DNA from 2 places in the Pseudomonas sp. LjRoot277 genome. Region 1 is predicted to be linked to the other one. Evidence: predicted binding sites of a transcription regulator. Region 1 holds the regulator's gene; the other holds the start of a gene.

Region 1 (7,666 bases):
ATACAGCGCTCGCTTAGCGGCTGAACGCGAACTTTGTAGCAGCTGGCGAAGCCTGCGTTCGGCTGCGAAGCAGTCGCCAGTTCGAAATCGGTGGTGCGTCAGTTCAATCGTGCGTGCATTTACGACTGCTGCGCAGCCGAACGCAGCCTTCGGCAGCTGCTACAGGGCGAGGCGTTATTCGCCTTCGCCGAAGTAGTCATTGATCAAGTTCACCAATGCCTGCAGCGCCTCATCAGCCTGTTCACCTTCGGTGCTCAGGTGGATTTTGGTGCCCTTGCCCGCAGCGAGCATCATCATTGCCATGATGCTTTTTCCGTCGACCGTGGATTCCGGCGTGCGTCCTACTCTGATCGTGCAATCCTTGAATTCACCGGCGACGCCAACGAATTTTGCAGAAGCGCGGGCATGCAGGCCCAGCTTGTTGATGATTTCAATTTCCAGAGCAGGCATCGCGGTGTGAATCCTTTAGCTGAGGTCGCGGTGGCGAACCTGGACGTTCTTCAGGGATTTTTGCAGGGCCTGGCCCAGACGTTCGGTCAGGTAGACGGAGCGGTGATGGCCGCCGGTGCAGCCAATGGCAATGGTGACATAAGCGCGGTTGCTGGCGGCAAAGCGTGGTAGCCACTTGAGCAAGTAGGTGGAGATGTCCTGGAACATCTCTTCGACGTCCGGCTGTGCCGCCAGGTACTCGGCAACCGGTTGGTCAAGCCCGGATTGATCGCGCAACTCTGGTTTCCAGTAAGGGTTCGGCAGGCAGCGCACGTCGAACACCAGATCAGCGTCAACCGGCATGCCACGCTTGAAGCCGAAAGACTCCACCAGAAACGCCGTACCGGGTTCCGGCTGGTTAAGCAGGCGCAGCTTGATGGTATCTCGCAGCTGATACAGGTTCAGGTTGGTGGTGTTTACTTTGAGATCGGCGAGGTCGGCAATCGGCCCGAGCAGGGCGGTCTCATCGTTGATGGCCTCGGCCAGCGAGCGATTGGCATTGCTTAGCGGGTGACGACGGCGGGTTTCCGAGAAACGTTTGAGCAAGGTTTCTTCATCGGCGTCCAGATAAAGCACATCACACTGGATGTGCCGGCTGCGCACTTCTTCCAGCAGTTCGGGAAACCGCGACAAATGACTCGGCAAGTTACGCGCATCGATGGATACGGCAACCAGCGGTTGTGCCAGCTCGGTGTGAATCAACGCGCGTTCGGCCAGTTCCGGCAACAGACCGGCGGGCAGGTTGTCGATGCAGTAGTAGCCGTTGTCCTCGAGAACATCGAGTGCGGTACTTTTACCTGAGCCGGAGCGGCCACTGACGATGATCAAGCGCATGATTAATGACCGTTTTGCTCGTCCAGGACAACCTGATACAAGGCTTCATTGCTCGGGGCGCTGCGCAGTTTTTCGCGCACTTCCTTGCGGTCGAGCATGCTGGCGATCTGGCGCAGTAACTCCAGGTGCGCATCGGTAGCGGCTTCCGGGACCAGCAGAACGAACAGCAGGTCAACCGGGGCGCCGTCGATGGCGTCGAAATCTATGGGTGCATCAAGGTGCATCAGGGCGCTGATGGGTGAGGTACAGCCCTTCAGGCGGCAGTGGGGAATGGCGATGCCGTTGCCAAAACCGGTTGAACCGAGTTTTTCACGGGCAATCAGAGCCTCGAAGACATCTTGCATCTCCAGATCCGGCACTTCTTTGTGGATAAGGTTGGCAATTTGCTCGAGGGCTTTCTTTTTACTGCCGCCCGGCACGTTCACGAGGGAACGGCCGGGGGTCAGGATACTTTCAAGTCGGATCATGGGTTGGGAGTGTTAACGACCGGTCGCGCCCTGAAGGAGGCTTTGGGTCTTTTCCTTATGCTTTTTGAGTTGTTTATCCAGCTTGTCGGTCAGTGCGTCGATCGCCGCGTACATATCGGTATGCTCCGCGTTTGCGACCACTTCATTGCCGGGAATATGCAGCGTGGCTTCGATTTTCTGCTTGAGCTTTTCGACCGTCATCGTGACCTGCACGTTGGTGATCTTGTCGAAATGCCTCTCTAATCGTTCGAGTTTTTCGCCGATGTAGGTGCGAAGAGGTTCGGTCACTTCCAGTTGGTGTCCACTGATGTTGACTTGCATACAGCTTCTCCTTCGTTGCCAGTGCATAAAGCGGCAGGCAGAAATGCCTGCCACTGGAACGCTGTGGCGTGGCTCTACATCAACCGCTTACGTTCGCTCGAAGGCGCGATCCCGAGGGATTCGCGGTACTTGGCGACGGTGCGGCGAGCCACCTGAATGCCTTGTGCCTCCAGTAAACCAGCGATCTTGCTGTCACTCAACGGCTTTTTCTGATTTTCCGCGGCAACCAGTTTTTTGATGATCGCGCGGATCGCCGTGGACGAGCATTCACCGCCCTCGGAGGTGCTGACGTGGCTGGAGAAAAAGTATTTCAGTTCATATATGCCCCGTGGGGTATGCATGAATTTCTGCGTGGTCACCCGTGAAATCGTCGACTCGTGCATGCCCACCGCTTCGGCGATGTCATGCAGGACCAGCGGTTTCATGGCTTCGTCGCCGTATTCAAGAAAGCCGCGCTGATGCTCGACGATCTGAGTGGCGACTTTCATCAGGGTTTCGTTGCGGCTTTGCAGGCTCTTGATGAACCAGCGGGCCTCTTGCAACTGATTGCGCATGAAGGTGTTGTCGGCGCTGGTGTCGGCGCGGCGTACGAAACCGGCGTATTGAGCGTTGACCCGCAGTCGTGGCACGGATTCCTGGTTCAGCTCCACCAGCCAGCGCTCGTTGTCCTTGCGTACGATCACGTCGGGAACGACGTATTCGGCTTCGCTGGACTCGATTTGCGAGCCTGGGCGCGGGTTGAGGCTCTGCACCAGTTCAATCACCTGGCGCAGTTCGTCTTCCTTGAGCTTCATGCGACGCATCAGCTGGCTGTAATCGCGGCTGCCGAGCAGGTCGATGTAATCGGTGACCAGGCGTTTGGCCTCGACCAGCCAAGGCGTCTTGGCGGGCAACTGGCGCAATTGCAGCAGCAGGCATTCGCCCAGGTTGCGGGCGCCGATGCCGGCCGGTTCGAATTGCTGGATGCGGTGCAGGACGGCTTCGATTTCGTCCAGTTCGATGTCCAGTTCCGGGTCGAAGGCTTCGAGAATCTCCTCGAGGGTTTCGTCCAGGTAGCCCTGATTGTTGATGCAGTCGATCAGGGTCACGGCGATCAGGCGATCGGTGTCGGACATCGGGGCCAGGTTCAGTTGCCACAACAGATGGCTTTGCAGGCTTTCGCCGGCCGATGTCCGGGTGGTGAAGTCCCACTCGTCGTCATCGTTGCTCGGCAGGCTGCTGGCGCTGGTCTGGTAGACGTCTTCCCACGCGGTATCGACGGGCAGTTCGTTGGGGATGCGCTCGTTCCAGTCGCCTTCCTCGAGGTTATCAACCGTCGGGGCGGTTTCCTGGTAGGAGGGTTCCTGAATGTCGACGTTGGGTTGCTGTTCGGCTTTGTCGGCCAAGGGGTCGGCGTTATCGAAGTCGTCGCCTTCTTCCTGGCGTTCGAGCATCGGATTGGACTCCAGGGCCTCCTGGATTTCCTGTTGCAGGTCCAGGGTCGACAATTGGAGCAGGCGGATGGCCTGTTGCAGCTGCGGTGTCATCGTCAGCTGCTGGCCCATTCTCAAGACTAGCGATGGTTTCATGGCAGGGGCTTAACACCTTATTCGCCGGCGCACATGCGCCATCCACTACAGGGCGCCGGAGCGCCAAACATAAGCAAATTATATGCCCGAAACTGCAGCGTTTGCCTAGAGCGCTGTAACAATAAAAAAATGTTGATTTTTTATCGAGACAAGCGCCCGAGCAACCAGCCAGACACCTCAGTGCTTACAGGCGGAACTCATGGCCCAGATACACTTCCTTGACCAGGTCGTTGGCCAGGATGGTGGCAGAGTCACCTTCGGCGATCAGCTGGCCATCATTGACGATGTAGGCGGTTTCGCAGATATCCAGGGTTTCACGGACGTTGTGGTCAGTGATCAGCACGCCAATGCCCTTGGCCTTGAGGTGATAGATGATCTGTTTGATATCGCCCACCGAAATCGGGTCCACGCCGGCGAACGGTTCGTCGAGCAGGATGAATTTCGGGTTGGTGGCCAGTGCCCGGGCGATTTCCACGCGGCGGCGTTCACCACCGGACAGGCTCATGCCGAGATTGTCGCGGATGTGGCTGATGTGGAATTCCTGCAACAGGCTTTCCAGCTCTTTGCGACGACCGCCCTTGTCGAGTTCCTTGCGGGTCTCGAGGATCGCCATTATGTTGTCGGCTACCGAGAGTTTGCGGAAGATCGATGCTTCTTGCGGAAGATAGCCGATGCCGGCCTTCGCACGACCGTGCATAGGCTGGTGGCTGACATCCAGGTCGTCAATCAGTACGCGGCCCTGATCGGCCTGTACCAGGCCGACAATCATGTAAAAGCAGGTGGTCTTGCCGGCGCCGTTGGGACCCAGCAGGCCGACGATCTGACCGCTGTCGATCGACAGGCTGACGTCGCGCACGACCTGGCGGCTCTTGTAGCTCTTGGCCAGATGCTGAGCTTTCAGAGTTGCCATTACTGGGCCTTTTGCTCGTCGGTTTTCTTCTTCGGCTGGATCACCATGTCGATGCGCGGACGCGACTCGGTGACCTTGTTGCCCGTCGCGCGACCGGCGCTCGCAAGCTTTTTGACCGTGTCGTAGACGATTTTCTCGCCTTGGGTGACGTTGTTGTCCTTGTCGATGACTTTCGCCTTGTCGATCAGCACAACGCGGTTTTGCGAGGCGTGGTACTGAATAGTCACTCCCCAGCCCTGAACAGGCTTGGTGTCGCCCTGGGTTTGCAGTTGCTCGAAATAGGCGAGGTTGCCCACCGAAGTCACCACGTCGATGTCGCCGGTCGGGGTGCGGGTGATGGTCACAGTATTACCTTTAACGATCATCGAGCCCTGAGTGATGATCACGTCACCTTTATAGGTGGCAATGCCATTCTTGTCGTCCAGCTGGGCGTCGTCGGCCTGGATGCGGATAGGCTGCGCTTGATCGGTCGGCAGAGCCCAGGCGCTCACGCTTCCCAGTGCTGCGCTCAGACCGAGCAAAATAGGGAGGGTTTTAACGAGCCTCATACTGTCCTCTTACGTTAGATAGCAGGTGTATCCTGCTTTCTTTCAAATACGCTTTCATTCCCTTGCCAGTCGACACACCACCAGCGCCGTCGATTCTAACGGGTTGCTCGGTCTGCGCATATTGCTGCTGCGGGAACACTGTCATGCGGGTGGTGGTAATCAGGGTCTTGCGGTTTTTCTCGTCGAAGCGCGTGATGCGCACCGAGTCAATCAGTTCGACCTGAGTGCCGTCGGGATTCACTTCGCCGTGCTCGCTCTGGACATGCCACGGAAACTCGGTGCCGCGGAACATGTTCAGGTCGGGATTGGTCAACAGCGTCACTTCGGTGGCTTTCAGGTGTTCAACCTTGTCGGACGTCATTTCGTATTGCAGTTTGCCGTCCGGCAGGTATTGCACGCTGTGGGCGTTGATCGCGTAATAGTCGATCGCGGTTTCATCGATCTTTGCCACCGGCTGATCGAGGAAGCGTTCCGGGCTGATGTTCCAGTAGCCGACCGCCGCGAACATCGCTGCGATGCAACCGAACACCAGGAATTTGCGAATCTTTTTGCTCAGCATAGTTGGCTCACAGGTACGCGGCGTTTGCCGCATCAAGGCGGCCCTGCGCGCGCAGGATCAATTCGCAGAATTCGCGAGCGGCACCCTCGCCACCGCGGGCCTGGGTGATGCCGTGGGCGTGTTCACGGACGAAACTGGCGGCGTTTGCCACCGCCATGCCCAGGCCGACGCGGCGAATCACCGGCAGGTCCGGCAGGTCGTCGCCGAGATAGGCGACTTGCTCATAGCTTAGGTTGAGTTGGGCAAGAAGCTCGTCGAGCACTACCAGTTTGTCTTCGCGCCCCTGGTACACGTGTGGAATACCGAGGTTCTTCGCTCGTCGCTCGACCACCGGGGTCTTGCGGCCGCTGATGATAGCGGTCTGCACGCCGGCTGCCATCAACATCTTGATGCCTTGGCCGTCGAGGGTGTTGAACGTCTTGAATTCGCTGCCGTCTTCGAGGAAGTACAGGCGTCCGTCGGTCAGTACGCCATCGACGTCGAAAACCGCCAGTTTGATGTTCTTGCCGCGTTGCAGCAGGTCGGTGCTCATTACATTACTCCTGCACGCAGCAGGTCGGACAGGTTGAAGGCGCCGATCGGACGGTCCTCCTTGTCCACCACTACCAGTGCGTTGATTCGATGGTCTTCCATGATTTTCAGAGCCTCAGCCGCCAGCATTTCGGCCCGGGCGGTCTTGCCGTGGACGGTCATGACCTCGTCGATGGTCGTATGGTGGATGTCGATGGTCCGGTCAAGGGTGCGGCGCAAGTCTCCGTCCGTGAAGATCCCGGCCAGTTTGCCGTCAGCCTCCACAATCGCGGTCATGCCCAGGCCCTTGCGGGTCATTTCCATCAATGCGTCCTTGAGTAGCGTGCCACGTTGCACCTGGGGCAGTTCTGCGCCAGCGTGCATGACGGTTTCCACTTTCAGCAGCAGGCGTCGGCCAAGCGCGCCGCCGGGGTGGGAAAAGGCGAAATCTTCAGCGGTAAAACCGCGGGCTTCCAGCAGCGCAACGGCCAGGGCGTCGCCCATGACCAGCGCGGCAGTGGTCGACGAGGTCGGTGCCAGGTTGAGCGGGCAGGCTTCGTGCTCGACGTGCACGTTGAGGTTGACCTCGGCAGCCTTCGCCAGCGGTGAGTCAGGGTTGCCGGTCATGCTGATCAATTGAATGCCCAGGCGCTTGATCAGCGGCAGCAGGGTGACGATTTCATTGGTGGAGCCGGAGTTCGACAGTGCCAGGATGATGTCGTCGCGGGTGATCATGCCCATATCGCCGTGGCTGGCTTCGGCCGGGTGCACGAAAAAGGCCGTGGTGCCGGTGCTGGCCAGGGTGGCGGCGATCTTGTTGCCGATGTGCCCGGATTTGCCCATGCCGACCACGACTACGCGGCCTTTGCTGGCCAGAATCATCTCGCAAGCGCGTACGAAATCTGCGTCGATACGGGGCAACAAGCCTTGTACGGCTTCCAGTTCGAGGCGGATGGTGCGTTGTGCTGATTGAATCAGGTCGCTGGATTGGCTCATGTCAGAAATCGTATAGCCTGATGAAAAGGCGGCGATTATAGCGGTAATGATCAAAACCCTCACGCAAGTTCGTCGCGCTTTGTCATTCCCGGTTACCGAATACCCTTAAATATAAGCTTTTACCCCGTCATGTTGCTGAACATGGCCTGGCTTGGGCCTTGGGCGCTTGGCCTTTGCAGTGATATAGTTCGCCGCCAGTTCGGCCTGCCCGGGAGGTATGTGCTTTCGCCAGAAAGTCAGGCGTCCGAGTGAGAGGCTGCATCGCAAGGAGTTTAGATGAGTGCCGATAAAGCCTACGCGGTCGAGCTGAAGGGACTGACCTTCAAGCGCGGAACGCGCAGCATTTTCAATAACGTCGATATACGTATCCCGCGCGGCAAGGTCACCGGCATCATGGGGCCTTCCGGGTGTGGCAAGACTACGCTGTTGCGGCTGATGGGCGCACAGTTGCGGCCTACCAAAGG
Region 2 (7,666 bases), 650 kb from region 1:
TCGGGGGGCGACCATTCCGATTCTTGATCTGGCCATGGCGACCGGTTCCGGTGCGCTGAAGGATCAAAGCAATCCCTTCGTGATCATCACGGAGTACAACACCAAGACCCAGGGTTTCCTGGTGCGGTCAGTGGAACGCATCGTCAACATGAATTGGGAGGAGATTCATCCGCCACCCAAGGGCACGGGACGCGATCATTACCTGACGGCTGTGACTCGGGTCGACAATCAGTTAGTCGAAATCATCGACGTCGAGAAAGTGCTGGCGGAAGTAGCGCCGACACCGGAAGCGATTTCCGTTGGCGTGGTGGATGTCGAAACCCAGCACAAGGCGCTCTCTTTGCGAGTACTGACGGTCGATGACTCGTCGGTGGCGCGCAAGCAGGTGACCCGTTGCCTGCAGACGGTCGGTGTCGAAGTGGTGGCGTTGAACGACGGTCGGCAAGCGCTGGATTACCTGCGCAAGCTGGTCGACGAGGGCAAGAAGCCGGAAGAAGAGTTCCTGATGATGATTTCCGACATCGAGATGCCGGAGATGGACGGGTACACCCTCACGGCCGAGATCCGCAACGACCCTCGCATGCAAAAACTTCACATCATCCTGCATACTTCGTTGTCGGGTGTATTCAATCAGGCGATGGTCAAGAAGGTCGGTGCCGATGACTTCCTTGCCAAATTCCGTCCTGATGACCTGGCATCCCGGGTAGTCAACCGGATCAAAGCAGCAGACATCAGCTAGGGGCCTTTTGCCCCTAACGGTTAATACGATTTAAGAGGCGGCATCTTTGTCTACGGGTAATTTGGATTTCGAACAGTTCCGGGTCTTCCTGGAAAAAGCCTGTGGCATTTTGCTCGGTGAAAACAAGCAGTACCTGGTCTCGAGCCGTCTCAACAAACTGATGGAACAGCAAGGCATCAAGTCCCTGGGTGAGCTGGTCCAGCGCATCCAGACCCAGCCGCGCAGCGGTTTGCGCGAGATGGTGGTGGATGCCATGACCACCAACGAAACCCTGTGGTTTCGTGACACCTATCCGTTTGAAGTCTTGAAGAACAAGGTGCTGCCCGCAGCGATCAAGGCTGCCCCTGGCCAGCGTCTGCGGATCTGGTCGGCGGCCTGCTCGTCGGGTCAGGAACCGTATTCGCTGTCGATGTCGATCGATGAGTTCGAGCGCGTGAACATGGGCCAGTTGAAGATGGGCGTGCAGATCGTTGCCACTGACCTGTCCGGTACCATGCTGACCAACTGCAAGACCGGCGAGTACGACAGCCTGGCCATCGGCCGTGGCCTGTCGCCCGAGCGCCTTCAACGTTACTTCGACCCGAAAGGGCCGGGGCGCTGGGCAATCAAGGCACCGATCAAGAGCCGGGTGGAGTTTCGCTCGTTCAACCTGCTGGACAGCTACGCGAGCCTCGGCAAGTTCGACATCGTGTTTTGCCGCAACGTGCTGATCTACTTCTCCGCCGAGGTGAAGAAGGACATCCTGTTGCGCATTCACAGCACGTTGAAGCCAGGCGGTTATCTGTTCCTTGGTGCTTCCGAGGCGCTGAACGGTTTGCCGGATCATTACCAGATGGTCCAGTGCAGCCCGGGGATCATTTACCAGGCGAAGTGATGCAAAAGCGCCAGGCATAAAAACGGGAGCCCTTCGGGGCTCCTTTTTTATGCCTGGCGCTTTTGCATCACGTAGGAGCGGCGCGCGATTCAGGAAAGCGGCAGAAAAGCGGCAGGCGGCGGAAATCAGTTGCCGCTTTTCTGGCATTGCCACGTTGCCACTGCCCGCAAAGCCCCGTTTTACGGCCTTTTTTCAATTGGCACGACGCTTGCTATGTCCCTGTTACGAAAAATCAGGTCACCCGAAGGTTTCCGACATGAGCATCAGCTTCGATAAAGCGCTCGGTATCCACGAACAAGCCCTGGGCTTCCGCGCTCAGCGTGCCGAAGTCCTGGCCAACAACATCGCCAACGCCGACACCCCGAACTACAAGGCTCGGGATCTGGACTTCTCGAAAGTGCTCGCCGAGCAGAACGAGAAGACCAAGAGCGGCACTTTCGCCTTGAACATGACCAACAGCCGTCATATCGAAGCCGAAGGCCTGGGTAATGGCGACGAGTCGCTGCTGTATCGCACGCCGATGCAACCGTCGATCGACCAGAACACCGTGGACGCCCAGCTGGAACAGTCGAACTACGCGGAAAACGCGGTCAACTTCCAGGCCAGCTTCACCCTGCTCAACAGCAAATTCAAAGGGCTGGTATCAGCCTTGCGCGGAGAGTAAGTCATGTCTCTATCCAGTGTTTTCAACATTGCCGGTAGCGGCATGAGTGCCCAGACCACTCGCTTGAACACCGTCGCCAGTAACATCGCCAACGCCGAGACCGTCTCGTCGAGCATCGACCAGACCTACCGTGCACGGCATCCGGTATTCGCCACCATGTTCCAGGGCGGCCAGAGCGGCGGCAGCGATTCGCTGTTCCAGAACCAGGACGCGGCCGGTCAAGGCGTGCAAGTGCTGGGCGTGGTCGAAGACCAGAGCAACCTTGAGGCGCGCTACGAGCCGAACCATCCGGCGGCCGACGCCAAGGGCTACGTCTACTACCCGAACGTCAACGTGGTGGAAGAAATGGCTGACATGATTTCCGCGAGCCGTTCGTTCCAGACCAACGCCGAAATGATGAACACCGCCAAAACCATGATGCAGAAGGTCCTGACCCTCGGTCAGTGATAAGGGGCGACTCAGATGAGTGTTACCGATACCACCAGCAGTTTGAGCCTCAAGGACATCCTGGCCAACTCCTCGATCAAGACCAGCACCACGACGGATGGCCTGGCGTCGGCGACGAACAGCGCCACTGGCAACAAGGCCTTGGGCAAGGACGCATTCCTGCAGTTGCTGGTAACGCAACTGAAAAACCAGAACCCGCTGGAGCCACAGGACAATGGCGAGTTCGTCGCCCAGTTGGCGCAGTTCAGTAGCCTGGAAGGCATCACCACGCTCAACGATACCGTGTCGGGCATTGCCAGCAACTACAACTCGTCTCAGGCGTTGCAGGCCTCGTCGCTGGTGGGACGTTCGGTCATCGCGCCGGGCAGCAAAGCCGTGGTCGATACCTCGAAGAACATGACCGGTACGGTAGTGATTCCAGCTTCAGTGCCCGGTACCACCTTGAAGATCACCGACACGGACGGCAAAACCGTTCGCACCATCGACATGGGGGCTCAGTCCGCCGGCAATGCCAGCTTCATCTGGGATGGCAAGAACGATGCGGGCGAAACGGTTGCGTCGGGCACTTACAACTTCTCGGCTTCGAGCACCATCGATGGTCAGGCCGTAGCGCTGATCACCAATCTGCCGGCGACCGTCAACAGCGTGACCATCAGCCAGACCGGCGGTGAGTTGATGTTGAACCTGGCCGGGCTGGGCAGCATCGCCCTGTCCAAAGTACAAACCATTGGTATGTAGAGCCGACTAACACGGCACAAAGGAGTGGAATATGTCTTTCAATATCGGCCTTAGCGGTCTCTATGCAGCCAACAAACAACTGGACGTGACTGGCAACAACATCGCCAACGTCGCGACCACCGGTTTCAAATCGTCCCGTGCAGAATTCGAAGACGTGTACTCGGCAAGCAAGCTGGGGTCCGGTAACAAGACCACCGGTAACGGTGTACGTCTGGCCAACGTTTCTCAACAGTTCACCCAGGGCGACATCAACAACACCGGTAACGTGCTGGACATGGGCATCAACGGTTCCGGCTTCTTCGTACTGAGCAACAGCGGTTCGCTGTCCTACACCCGTGCCGGTACGTTCAAGGTCGACAAGGACGGTTACGTCACTAACACCGACGGCACTTCGCGTCTGCAGGGCTACGGTGTGGATGCCAATGGCAAGATTCAGAACGGTGTGTTGACCGACCTGCGCATTGACACCTCCAACCTGGCGCCGAAAACCACCACCACCGTGTCGTCGACGATCAACCTGAACTCTTCGGCTGACATAATCGACCAGGCGGTTCTGACCAACAAGTTCGATCCGACCAAGTCCGCCACCTTCACCAAGCAGTTCAGTACCCCGATTTTCGACACTCAGGGCAACCAGCACACCATGGATCAATACATGGTCAAAACTGGGGCCAACACGTGGGATACCTACACCCTGATCGATGGTCGCAACCCGGATGGCAGCGACCCTGCTGTTGCCGCTACGGCTCCGGTCCCTTCGACCATGACGTTCGACACGTCAGGCAAGTTGCTCCAGGTCAGCACTCCGCCCGGCCCGACCATCAGCAGCGATCTGAAGATTACCGGCTGGGTTCCGGGCACCGTGACCGCCGGCGTCTGGAAAGCCAACGGCGCCGCCGCCGACCCGGCGGGTGTAACCATCTCCATGGCCAACACCACCCAGTTCAACGCCGATACCGCGCGTTCGATTCCTTCCCAGAACGGTTACGCCACTGGCCAGATCACCAACCTCACCATCGACGGAAGCGGTGTGTTGCTGGCTAACTTCAGCAACAATCAGACCAAGCCTATCGGCCAGATCTCCCTTGCCAGCTTCACCAACGAGCAAGGTCTGCAGCCAGTCGGTGGCACCAGCTGGAAAGAAACCTACGCGTCGGGTATCCCGGGCTACGATGCGCCGGAAACCGGCACCCTGGGTTCGATCGCCTCCAACTCCCTGGAAGAGTCCAACGTCAACCTGACCAATGAACTGGTCGACCTGATCAAGGCGCAGAGCAACTACCAGGCGAACGCCAAGACCATCTCCACCCAAAGCACCATCATGCAGACCATCATTCAGATGACCTGATGCTGGATAGCGCTGCATAAAGAGCCCCTCGCAAGAGGGGCTTTTTTATGGCTGGCAAAAAGATCGCAGCCTCGTTTCACTCGACAGCTCCTACAGGAAATAGCGGTCCCCTGTAGGAGCTGTCGAGTGAAACGAGGCTGCGATCTTTTGATCTTGAAAGGCAGGCAAAAGAAAACCCCCGACAATCCAGAGGACCGATCGGGGGTTATCCAGGTAAGCGCCTTTTAGCGCCTACCGGCTCAGCTTATTGGCAAGCTTCGCAATCCGGCTCGTCGATGGCGCAAGCCTTCGGCACTGGAGCAGGGCCGGCAGGCGCTGCCAGGACCGAATCTTCACCGTGGTTGCCGCCGCTGGAAACAGCGTTCAGCTTGCCGGTGTTGATGGTCGACTTCTCGGTGCTGGTCGCAGCCAGGGCACGGAGGTAGTAAGTGGTTTTCAGACCACGGTACCAGGCCATGCGGTAGGTCACGTCCAGCTTCTTGCCCGATGCGCCAGCGATGTACAGGTTCAGCGACTGAGCCTGGTCGATCCACTTCTGACGACGGCTTGCCGCGTCAACGATCCACTTGGTGTCCACTTCGAAGGCAGTCGCGTAGAGCTCTTTGAGTTCTTGCGGGATGCGCTCGATCTGTTGCACCGAACCGTCGTAGTACTTCAGGTCGTTGATCATGACCGAGTCCCACAGACCGCGAGCTTTCAGGTCGCGAACCAGGTACGGGTTGATCACGGTGAATTCGCCCGACAGGTTCGATTTCACGTAGAGGTTCTGGTAGGTCGGTTCGATCGACTGCGATACGCCAGTGATGTTGGCGATGGTCGCGGTCGGTGCGATGGCCATGATGTTGGAGTTACGAATGCCTTTCTGAACGCGGGCACGAACCGGTGCCCAGTCCAGGGATTCGTTCAGGTCAACGTCGATGTACTTCTGGCCACGTTGCTCGATCAGGATCTGTTGCGAATCCAGCGGCAGGATGCCTTTGGACCACAGCGAACCCTGGAACGTCTCGTAGGCACCGCGCTCGTCGGCCAGGTCGCAGGAAGCCTGGATCGCGTAGTAGCTGACCGCTTCCATCGACTTGTCGGCGAACTCGACGGCAGCGTCGGAACCGTAAGGGATGTGCTGCAGGTACAGAGCGTCCTGGAAGCCCATGATGCCCAGACCGACCGGACGGTGCTTGAAGTTGGAGTTCTTCGCTTGCGGCACCGAGTAGTAGTTGATGTCGATAACGTTATCGAGCATGCGAACGGCGGTGTTCACGGTGCGTTCCAGCTTGGCGGTGTCCAGCTTGCCGTTGGTGATGTGGTTCGGCAGGTTGATCGAGCCCAGGTTGCAAACGGCGATCTCGTCCTTGTTGGTGTTCAAGGTGATCTCGGTGCACAGGTTCGAGCTGTGAACCACGCCGACGTGCTGCTGCGGGCTACGCAGGTTGCACGGGTCTTTGAAGGTCAGCCATGGGTGGCCGGTTTCAAACAGCATGGACAGCATTTTGCGCCACAGGTCTTTGGCCTGGATGGTCTTGAACAGCTTGATCTTGCCCGGGTACTCGGACAGGGCTTCGTAGTACTCGTAACGCTCTTCGAAAGCCTTGCCGGTCAGGTCGTGCAGGTCCGGCACTTCGGACGGCGAGAACAGGGTCCACTTGCCGTCATCGAAGACGCGCTTCATGAACAGGTCAGGGATCCAGTTGGCAGTGTTCATGTCGTGGGTACGACGACGATCATCACCGGTGTTCTTGCGCAGCTCGATGAACTCTTCGATGTCCATGTGCCAGGTTTCCAGGTAGGCACACACAGCGCCTTTGCGCTTGCCACCCTGGTTAACGGCAACGGCGGTGTCGTTCACTACTTTCAGGAACGGAACAACGCCCTGGGATTTGCCGTTGGTGCCCTTGATGTACGAACCGAGTGCACGAACCGGAGTCCAGTCGTTGCCCAGGCCGCCCGCGAATTTCGACAACATGGCGTTGTCGTGGATCGCGTGGTAGATGCCCGACAGGTCATCCGGCACGGTGGTCAGGTAGCAGCTCGACAGCTGTGGACGCAGAGTACCGGCGTTGAACAGGGTCGGGGTCGACGACATGTAGTCGAAGGACGACAGCAGGTTGTAGAACTCGATCGCACGGTCTTCTTTGTTCTTCTCTTCGATCGCCAGGCCCATGGCCACGCGCATGAAGAAGATTTGCGGCAGTTCGAAGCGGATACCGTCCTTGTGGATAAAGTAACGGTCGTACAGGGTTTGCAGGCCCAGGTACGTGAACTGCTGATCGCGCTCGTGGTTGATCGCCTTGCCGAGTTTTTCCAGGTCGAAGGTCGCCAGGATCGGGTTCAGCAATTCGAATTCGATACCTTTGGCGATGTACGCAGGCAAGGCCTTGGCGTACAGGTCGACCATTTCGTGGTGGGTCGCGCTTTCGGCGACTTCCAGGAAGCTCAGGCCTTCGGCACGCAGGGTGTCCATCAGCAGGCGAGCGGTCACGAACGAGTAGTTCGGCTCACGCTCAACCAAGGTACGGGCGGTCATCACCAACGCGGTGTTGACGTCGGTCAGGGCCACGCCGTCGTACAGGTTTTTCAGGGTTTCGCGCTGGATCAGGTCGCCGTCGACTTCTGCAAGGCCTTCGCACGCTTCAGTGACGATGGTGTTCAGGCGGCCCATGTCCAGAGGAGCAAAGGTGCCATCGGCGCGGGTGATGCGGATCGACGGGTGAGCGTTGACTGCTTCTTCGGCCGGTGCGTGGGCAGCGCGTTCTTTCGAACGACCGTCACGGTAGATCACGTAGTCGCGGGCCACTTTCTGCTCGCCGGCACGCATCAGGGCCAGTTCGACCTGGTCCTGGATTTCTTCGATGTGGATGG

What was found. The regulator sigma-54, encoded in region 1, starts transcription at its own class of promoters, with help from an activator protein. The targets are predictions, from matches to a motif close to ANTGGCATNNANNTTGCTNT.
Region 2: the regulator sigma-54 is predicted to act here: its motif matches at 1,809-1,828, upstream of flgB (flagellar basal body rod protein FlgB).

What each region holds. Positions count from the first base shown of each region.
Region 1 is NZ_CAXURI020000001.1:5,857,429-5,865,094, reverse strand. Features, by position in the region: gene ACSQ87_RS27365 (ZIP family metal transporter) at 1-17, shown strand, start outside; gene ACSQ87_RS27360 (HPr family phosphocarrier protein) at 175-450, opposite strand; gene rapZ (RNase adapter RapZ) at 466-1,323, opposite strand; gene ptsN (PTS IIA-like nitrogen regulatory protein PtsN) at 1,326-1,790, opposite strand; gene hpf (ribosome hibernation-promoting factor, HPF/YfiA family) at 1,803-2,111, opposite strand; gene ACSQ87_RS27340 (RNA polymerase factor sigma-54) at 2,186-3,679, opposite strand; gene lptB (LPS export ABC transporter ATP-binding protein) at 3,864-4,589, opposite strand; gene lptA (lipopolysaccharide transport periplasmic protein LptA) at 4,589-5,137, opposite strand; gene lptC (LPS export ABC transporter periplasmic protein LptC) at 5,124-5,696, opposite strand; gene ACSQ87_RS27320 (KdsC family phosphatase) at 5,704-6,228, opposite strand; gene ACSQ87_RS27315 (KpsF/GutQ family sugar-phosphate isomerase) at 6,228-7,202, opposite strand; gene ACSQ87_RS27310 (ATP-binding cassette domain-containing protein) at 7,479-7,666, shown strand, end outside.
Region 2 is NZ_CAXURI020000001.1:5,209,370-5,217,035, reverse strand. Features, by position in the region: gene ACSQ87_RS24515 (chemotaxis protein CheV) at 1-739, shown strand, start outside; gene cheR (protein-glutamate O-methyltransferase CheR) at 786-1,613, shown strand; gene flgB (flagellar basal body rod protein FlgB) at 1,870-2,277, shown strand; gene flgC (flagellar basal body rod protein FlgC) at 2,281-2,724, shown strand; gene flgD (flagellar hook assembly protein FlgD) at 2,740-3,462, shown strand; gene flgE (flagellar hook protein FlgE) at 3,494-4,810, shown strand; gene ACSQ87_RS24485 (ribonucleoside-diphosphate reductase subunit alpha) at 5,055-7,666, opposite strand, start outside.